Regions from separate parts of the Peribacillus sp. NPDC101481 genome, predicted to be linked through region 4. Evidence: riboswitches for the same ligand, from Rfam matches in the RefSeq annotation. Region 4 holds a riboswitch; each other region holds the start of a gene.
The links. A riboswitch is a leader RNA that binds a small molecule or an ion and turns the genes downstream of it on or off. The one in region 4 is predicted to bind cobalamin.
Positions count from the first base shown of each region.

Region 1: linked by a shared signal. The riboswitch ahead of ACIROD_RS17425 ((2Fe-2S) ferredoxin domain-containing protein) and the one ahead of ACIROD_RS12145 (ribonucleoside-diphosphate reductase subunit alpha) in region 4 are both predicted to bind cobalamin.
Region 2: linked by a shared signal. The riboswitch ahead of metE (5-methyltetrahydropteroyltriglutamate--homocysteine S-methyltransferase) and the one ahead of ACIROD_RS12145 (ribonucleoside-diphosphate reductase subunit alpha) in region 4 are both predicted to bind cobalamin.
Region 3: linked by a shared signal. The riboswitch ahead of ACIROD_RS19325 (ABC transporter substrate-binding protein) and the one ahead of ACIROD_RS12145 (ribonucleoside-diphosphate reductase subunit alpha) in region 4 are both predicted to bind cobalamin.

Region 1 covers NZ_JBIWNJ010000002.1:1,550,226-1,552,424, forward strand. The annotation lists gene ACIROD_RS17415 (energy-coupling factor ABC transporter permease) at 1-346, opposite strand, end outside; gene ACIROD_RS17420 (hypothetical protein) at 381-539, opposite strand; cobalamin riboswitch at 523-718, opposite strand; cobalamin riboswitch at 920-1,109, shown strand; gene ACIROD_RS17425 ((2Fe-2S) ferredoxin domain-containing protein) at 1,262-1,630, shown strand; gene cobJ (precorrin-3B C(17)-methyltransferase) at 1,645-2,199, shown strand, end outside.
Region 2 covers NZ_JBIWNJ010000005.1:4,829-7,027, forward strand. The annotation lists gene bcp (thioredoxin-dependent thiol peroxidase) at 1-230, opposite strand, end outside; gene ACIROD_RS23345 (potassium channel family protein) at 293-712, opposite strand; cobalamin riboswitch at 957-1,149, shown strand; gene metE (5-methyltetrahydropteroyltriglutamate--homocysteine S-methyltransferase) at 1,297-2,199, shown strand, end outside.
Region 3 covers NZ_JBIWNJ010000003.1:129,516-131,714, forward strand. The annotation lists gene ACIROD_RS19320 (polysaccharide deacetylase family protein) at 1-548, shown strand, start outside; cobalamin riboswitch at 635-809, shown strand; gene ACIROD_RS19325 (ABC transporter substrate-binding protein) at 974-1,939, shown strand; gene ACIROD_RS19330 (FecCD family ABC transporter permease) at 1,902-2,199, shown strand, end outside.
Region 4 covers NZ_JBIWNJ010000002.1:445,114-447,312, forward strand. The annotation lists gene ACIROD_RS12145 (ribonucleoside-diphosphate reductase subunit alpha) at 1-1,043, opposite strand, end outside; cobalamin riboswitch at 1,182-1,362, opposite strand; gene ACIROD_RS12150 (manganese-dependent inorganic pyrophosphatase) at 1,657-2,199, shown strand, end outside.

The sequences.
Region 1 (2,199 bases), 1.1 Mb from region 4:
CGATGGAGCCAACGACACTCATGGCCAATGGTCCGAATAATATGGAACCCAAACCAACTCCGGTAGGGTGTGAAGAACTTCCCGTAACGGAAGGAATCTTTAGGGCCGATAAAATAAATACAAATGCGCCCGATAGGCCAAGTATCATTTTTGTTTCTGGATTTTCCCTAACTTTGGACCTAATGGACCGGTAACCCAAGATTAAAAATGGAAACGTCACGGCCCACCAGAATATAGCCCATTCAATGGGTAAAAAGCCCTCCATGATATGCATGGCCATTGCCCGGTTCGGGATAAAAAGCAATAAGATGACAAAATAAATAATTTTCCAATTGGTTCTTTTCATTCTTTCTCCTTTCAATACTTTTAAATTTTTCTGATCAATCTTGAGAAGAAAAGCGGCGCCCAACATAAAAAGCACTTCTCTCAAAGGAAAGAAGTGCGTAATGAACAGGAATTTTGCAGCATGAAGCAATCATGGGCCATTCTGCCTGATCCGCACGCCCATCCTCGTAGGCTGAAACAGTTTCACGTTTCATGGCAGGTCTCCTGGCTTTGGTTCATCATCCCATTACATCCTTCCCATCTCATTTGACAGTGGATTAAAGTTAAAGTAATAGGACTTCCCTTTACAGTGGCGGGACCGCTCCGGATTTTCACCGGCTTCCCTTTTAAGTTGAATTCCGAGAAATTCAACACCATAAAACTTATGTAATTATTTTGAAAATTCTCGTATAGTGTACCATAAAGAAATAATTTCAGCTACACTATCTTTTTTTTCGGGACGGATTTTGTTGCAAGGAAAGGATTTTAACGGGTTTTACACTATTAAACTTTTCTAAACAGTCGGAATAAACTATTGAATTTTGATAAAGTTGTTATATGATAGATTAAGTTAGTTAGAAATGTATAATAAAACCAAATATTTCATTTTAAAAGTGCCCTTGTGTGAATAAGCAAGGGATAATAGGGAAATCGGTGAAAATCCGATGCAGCCCCCGCTACTGTAAACGCTGATGAAATTGTCGATAGCCACTGGCATGATGCCGGGAAGGGACAAAGTAAAATGAAGCGTAAGCCAGGAAACCTGCTTTTAAAATTGCATGATACTTTTCGGAGGGAAAGGTAGAAGGACTATGACGATTTTGGAAGGATTTGGCATGTTTGCCTTTGGCTTCTTATTCATATAGTTTTTTTAAAACCTTGACTCTAATGTTAAGGTTTTTTATTTTGCCTTTTCCCTGAACTCAGGAGGAAGAAGATGACTACTTGGAACTTGATGGGTACAAATACGCATCTGTTGATTTGTAATGGGAGCAGCTGCATGAAAAAGGGCGGGGAAGAAGTAACCCAAGCGATTCGCGATGAAATTACTTCAAAGGGACTTGATTTGAAAATCCATACAACCAGGACACGCTGTAACGGAAGATGTAAGGATGCCTGCGTTGTGATTGCCTATCCCCAAGGAAACTGGTATCGAGTGGAAACGCCTGAATTCGGTCGGCAGATCGTCAGTAATATCGATGATGGTGAATTTGTTCCACAGATGATCTATCAATTCAATGATGGGGAAATGACCCCTAATCCAGATTTTCCTGCTCATACGGGTATTTCAAAGAACAAAGCGTAAAAGGAGATGTCTTAATGAGTACAAACGGTAAATTATTCGTCGTGGGCTTTGGGCCCGGGAATTTTGAACACATTACCAAACGTGCCGTCGAAGCCCTTCAAGAAAGTGACTACATCATTGGTTATAAAACTTATGTTGAACTCATTCAGGGACTGCTTACAGATCAAACGATCATTAGTACGGGGATGACTGAAGAAGTATCACGTGCACAGGAAGCAGTGAAACAAGCGGAGCTGGGAAAGAAAGTGGCGGTGATTTCCAGTGGGGATGCCGGAGTTTACGGGATGGCAGGGTTGGTTTATGAAGTATTGATTGAGAAAGGCTGGAAAGAAGAAACTGGAGTGGGCATTGAAGTCATTCCTGGCATTTCTGCAATCAACTCATGTGCGTCTTTACTCGGGGCACCAGTCATGCACGATTCGTGTACGATCAGCCTCAGTGATCATTTAACTCCTTGGGAACTGATCGCTAAAAGGGTTGAAGCAGCTGCAATGGCAGACTTTGTCATTGCACTTTATAATCCGCGCAGCGGCAGGCGGACCCGGCAAATTGTTGAAACACAGAAAATT
Region 2 (2,199 bases), on a different contig from region 4:
TGACGTGCAGCTGGGTCTGGGCTGATTCCTATGATGACCGCGTTCAATTCCTCAAATTGCTCATTATGGTCCCGGAAATCACAGGCCTCCGTCGTGCAACCTGGCGTCATGTCTTTTGGATAAAAATATAAAACAATATATTTTCCCTTAAAATCCGATAGGGACACCATTTCACCATTGTTTGCAGGGAGCTTGAAATCAGGTGCTTTTTCTCCAATTTTAACAGTCATATTGAACCCTCCATTTCTTTCATTATGGTAAGAGTACCCAATAATCGAAAGAAACACAACTTTCATTTATCCTTCCTATCTTTGTGCTCCAAATCGATCACCGTCCGGATCACGAACGCTGCCGGCAGTGTATAACCGATGAAAGCCTGAATCGTAGCTATCATCCTGCCCATGCCAATCGGGGCTATATCTCCATACCCTACAGAAAACATCGTCATCGCACTAAAATAAAAAGAAGTCTTCAACTGTTCATAGAAAGTGCCATCCAATCGATTGCCCATATCAAGAATCACCGAATGATTCTGAAGTTCGTATAATAAATAAATCAGTGCAAATCCAACTAATATCGTCGCATATAAATTGCCAAGCCACAGCATATCCTCCAGAGAAAACTTCTTTCCTCCCGACTCAACAAGAAATAACGTACGAATGCTCATCACCATGCAAAAAATGATTCCTGCAATCAAGATGTAGAAAGTCATCCCCCACGCCCCATTTCAAAACGCCACTTCCTCTATACATACTCCCTGTCCAAACAATATATTCTTTTTTAGGAACAGACCTCATCCTTATCACCCACACACCTTATAACCGGATACTTTTCCTGAATCTTTTTTCCATGTTGACCCTTTTGGTCGGATATGTTAAGATTGTCTAAATTTTTATAATAGTTTTTATTTTATAAATTTTTAACCTGCAAACAGTTATCAAGGCAGGTTTTGTCAAATTTCATATGTGGAAATAGGTTCCTAATTTTAATTTAGGATTAAAAGGGAAGTCCGGTGTAATTCCGGCACGGTCCCGCCACTGTAATGGGAGTGTTAGCGCCATCCAATATGCCACTGATCAACGGATCGGGAAGGCCCGCCGCTAATGTTAATCCCTAAGTCAGGAGACCTGCCTATTTCGACAACACTGTTTTAACCTACGGGAGATAGGGAGGTGTTAGGGACCTTATAATTGTAAGGGGGCATTTTGCATGCCTCTTTATTTTAAGCATTTCTAACCATCTCTTTTGACGGTTAGGAATGCTTTTTTTATTGCTCAATTAAATGAATATAGGAGGATGGGAATATTGAAAAGCAGTAGTTTGGGTTACCCTCGAATCGGGGAAGATCGTGAATGGAAACGTACATTGGAAGCTTACTGGTCCGGTAAAATCGATGAAGCAGAATTTACGGCACAACTAAAAGCCATCCGTTTAGGCAACTTACAAAAACAGAAGAAACGAGGCATCGATATCATTCCTGTCAACGACTTCACTTTCTATGATCAAATGCTCGATATGTCCGTAATGTTCGGTCTTGTTCCTGAACGTTATTCAGCCTATGAAAGCGGAAGCGTTCCCCTTTCCGTTTATTATTCAATGGCTCGCGGAAACAATGATGAAGTCGCTTCCGAAATGACGAAATGGTTCAATACGAACTATCACTATATTGTCCCTGAATTAAAGGTGCCACAGCTGACGTTAACGGAAAATAAACCACTTGCAGCATATCGGGAAGCCAAGGAAAAGCTAGGAATTGAAACAAAGCCCGTGTTGATCGGTCCTTATACTTTCATCTCCCTTTCCAAAGGCTTCAAAAAACAAGATATCCCTGGCATCATCCTGAGCCTGCTTCCCCTATACACGCAAATCCTCCGGGAGTTGGAGCAAGAAGGCGTGAAGTGGGTTCAAATGGACGAACCTTCACTTGTTTCATCGATTTCCAAAGAAGATATGCAAACTGTTACTTACCTCTATGAAAAACTGAATGAAGCAGCACCAAACCTGAACATCATGCTACAAACATACTTTGATGCCGTGGAACATTACCAGGAAGTCATCGAATTACAAGTCCAAGGAATCGGTCTTGATTTTGTACATGACAAAGGGAGGAATCTAAGCAACCTGGAATCATTCGGCTTTCCGAAGGACAAAGTGCTTGCTGCAGGTGTGATTGACGGAAAAAACATTTGGCTTTCTGAT
Region 3 (2,199 bases), on a different contig from region 4:
CATTATCTCCTGAAGAGGCATTCCTCGTTTTAACCGAGAATCGGATACCAAGTGAGAAGTGTGTCTGGCTTACTTTTGATGATGGCTATACAGATAACTTCACGGAGGCTTTCCCGATATTAAAAGAAAATGATATGAAAGCAACTGTCTTCATGATCGGGAAGTCCATTGATAAAGGTCATCACCTGACTGAAAATCAAATGATGGAGATGAGCAGGAATGGGATTTCGATTGAAAGCCATACTATCAACCATTTGGAGCTGAACCGCATGACGGCAGAGCAGCAAGAAGCTGAAATGGTCCAGTCTAAGAAGCTATTCGACCGTATTCTCGACCAGGACACGACAGTGCTTTCCTATCCGGTTGGCCGGTATAACGAAGAGACTCTCAGGCTGTCAGATGAAGCGGGATACAAGATGGCAGTCACTACCGAACCTGGGGGAGCTTCAAGGGAACAAGGGATGCATGCCCTGCATCGAGTTCGGATTTCACCCGGTTTATCAGTCGATGGGTTTGCGACATTGATTGAAAATGCTTCAAATCATTGAGTGTGGAAGGGTCATTTCGAACCTGTTCAGAAAAATCATATAATAATAGATTCTTACATGGTGTATAATGAAGGCAATGAAAATTATATACATATGAACGATTTGGTGTCGTAATGACTTAAAAGGGAAGCTGGTGAAATGCCAGCGCGGTCCCGCCACTGTATATGGGAGCTGACGGCTGTGTACCACTGTATGAAATATGGGAAGGTGCCGTTGACGATGACCATGAGCCAGGAGACCTGCCAAAATTCGTACACCTGTAACCTACGCGGATGGGAAGGTGTGTGGCAGACCCTAAGAAGTCCGTAATGATATTGTTGCCATACAAGTACCTTCCGTTTAACGGGAGGTGCTTTTTGTTTTGGGTGCATCTTCCGGGATTATTGGGTGAAAGAAATTAAATAAAAAGATTGTGGGGAATGAAAATGAAGAAAATTTTTGGTCTGATATTGTTGATGTTGCTTACTGCAGGCATGATGGTCGGCTGCAGTGGAGCTACTGATGAAGGAAAAGAACAGCAGCAAACGAAACATGCTCAACACGAAGCTTTCCCGATTACGATTAAAGATGCAACTGGGGAAAAAGTAACGATAGAAGAAAAACCGAAGAAAATCGTTTCGTTAATACCAAGTAATACGGAAGTGGTCTTTGCACTTGGTTTGGGTAAAAAGGTCATTGGTGTTTCCGATAATGATAATTACCCGGAAGAAACGAAAGAAATTGAAAAAGTTGGCGGAATGGAAATGAACACGGAGCTGATTGTCTCCATGAAGCCTGACCTTGTTCTTGCCCATGCATCAAGTGCCCATAATTCGAATGAGGGTTTACAGCAGCTTAAGGATGCTGGAATAGATGTCCTCGTAGTCAATGATGCACAAAGCTTTGACCAAGTCTATGAGTCTATTGAAATGATTGGACAGGCAACGGGTGAACATGACAAGGCAAACGAAATCGTTGCGGATATGAAAACGAAGCTTAAGGATATCGAGGAAAAAGCCAAATCCGTAAAGGAAGAGGATAGGAAGACCGTTTTAGTGGAAGTTTCGCCTTCACCGGAAATATACACACCGGGAAAAAATACTTTCATGAATGAGATGCTTACTATTATTTCAGCGGATAATGCTGCTGCTGACTTGGACGGTTGGGCAAAGATTGATGAAGAGTCGATGATTGCTGCAAATCCTGATGTCATCATTACAACTTATGGTTATTATACGAAAGATTCAGCAAATGAAGTGAAGGGCCGAAAAGGATGGCAAGACGTAAATGCTGTTAAGAATGGCCAAGTCTTTGATGTCCATTCTGACTTGGTGACCCGTTCCGGTCCACGCTTGATAGAGGGAGTAGAGGAACTTGCCAAATCAGTCTATCCGAACCAATTTAACAACTAAATGGACGTTTGCCTATTTGATTGCGTTTTTAATTTTGTTATTCGCAATGACGGTAGGCATTTCCTTTGGTTCGGTGTCAGTACCGATTCCCGTACTTTTACAAATAATCGGCAAGGAGATCTTTCATTTGCCGATTTCCGCTGATCCGGATGTGATGCTGACGAATATCGTGATGAACATCCGCTTGCCGCGTGTGTTGCTTGCGGGGTTGGTCGGGGCATCGCTGGCGATTGCGGGTGCGGCATTTCAGGGGCTGCTCC
Region 4 (2,199 bases):
GGTATGCAAACGCCTGTAAATATATCATGGGCTTTTAATCTGTCATCCCCGTTTTGTGTCTTCAAATCGAGGAAGCTCATGATATCTTTATGCCAGGCATCCAAGTAAATCGCGATGGCACCTTTACGTTGACCCAATTGATCGACACTTACAGCTGTCTGGTTGAATAGTCGAATCCAGGGCGTCGTGCCGGAACTATTTCCAGAGAAACCCCGGATATCAGAACCAAGCGAGCGAACCTTACCAACGTAAAGGCCGACACCGCCGCCGAATTTAGATACTTTTGCTGCATCGTAGTTTGATAGATAGATGCCATCAATGGAATCTTCAATCGCGTCGATAAAGCAAGAGCTTAACTGTCCATGTGTTTTCCCAGCATTGGAGAGTGTAGGAGTCGCAACGGTCATATAAAGGTTGGACATGGCCCAGTATGCTTCTTTTATAAGTTGCAGGCGGTGCTCCGTTTTTTCCATTCGCATGATTTCCATCGCGATGATCATGAAACGTTCTTGCGGCAGTTCGTAGACCTTGTCCTTTTTTGGGCGGGCCAGATAGCGGTCGTTCAATAAGTAGATGCCTATGTATGAGAATAATTTATCTTTTTCCGGGTCGATCACCGAGCCCAATTCCTCAATTTCCGCTTTTGTATATGAAGATAGCAGTTCTGGCTTGTAAATTGGATAACGCTGACCTTCCGAAAGCTGGGAGAGTTCTGTGATCAGCTCATAGAATGGGCCATAACTCTTGCCTGCATAACCTCGATTGGCTTGTGCATCCCTATACATTGTATTCAACAGTTCTGCTGCAGCAACGAATGTCCAATCCGGAGCATCGATATCCACACCCTCAAGAGCGAGTTGAATCAGTTTTTTTGATGCCTGTTCTTCGGTTGAGTCACTTTTGCGATCAAGCCATTTTGTAAAACGCTTTTTGAACTTTTCCATATCGAGACGGCCTTCGAATTCCTTCGATAACATCTCAAGCTGGATGGATTTCTTTTCTGTTTCATTTTCACTTATGGTAGAGTTATATGTTTGAGTCATTAATAATCCTCCTTGTTAACTTCCGCTAAAATAAAAAAACCGCCCAAAGAATTGAGCGGATCAAACGATAGAATAAAAGAGCCATGAAAAAATAGCCGTTATACTATCGTTTCATCATCTCAATCCCCGAAGAATAAGAAACGTGAAAAATTCAAGGCAGGTCTCCTGACTCATGATCATCCTACTTTGAGTCCTTCCCGTATAGAGAGCTATACAGTGGGTTTCTCATTTCGTCACATTTACAGTTGCGGGGACAGTTCCGGGTTTACACCGGATTCCCTTTTCAGCCATCACTGGCACCTTGGATTATAAAAATTCTATATATAGTTATTGGTATAGATTATGTAATCAATATCTAGTATTTCTGCTTATATTATCGTAAGCCATATACGATGATAATTCAACTAATATATTTGAAAAAAACCAACCCTTATCTATTGACAAAGTGATGGCAGAGGGTGAAGGAATGAAAGATTTTATTGGGGAATGGATAATTCAAGCGCTGATTTTACGGGATTTTGTGTTAAAATAAAGTGTCTAGTAAAGGTGGCTCTCCCTTATTGCGGTGAGAGGGGATTCGCGGAAAAATATTTATGAAAAAGGGGATAAAATCTTGGAAAAAGTATTAGTTTTTGGACATAAAAACCCGGATACAGACACAATCTGTTCAGCAATCGCTTATGCAGATCTGAAAAAGCAGTTAGGTATCAACGCTGAACCAGTTCGTCTGGGTGAAGTGAATGGTGAAACTCAATATGCATTGGACCAATTCAAATTCGATGCTCCCCGTCTTGTGGAAAAAGTTGCAGGGGAAGCTGATGGCGTAATCTTGGTCGATCATAACGAACGCCAGCAAAGTGCTGAAGATATTGACCAAGTCCGTGTGTTGGAAGTTATTGACCACCATCGTATCGCTAACTTCGAAACGAGCGATCCTTTATATTACCGTGCGGAACCAGTTGGCTGTACGGCAACCATTTTAAATAAAATTTATAAAGAAAACGGCATTGAAGTTCCTAAAGCAATCGCAGGTCTTATGCTGTCTGCCATCATTTCCGATTCTTTATTGTTCAAATCACCTACATGCACGGAGCAAGACGTTGCAGCAGCTATGGAATTGGCTGCCATTGCGGGAGTCGACGCTGAAACATATGGC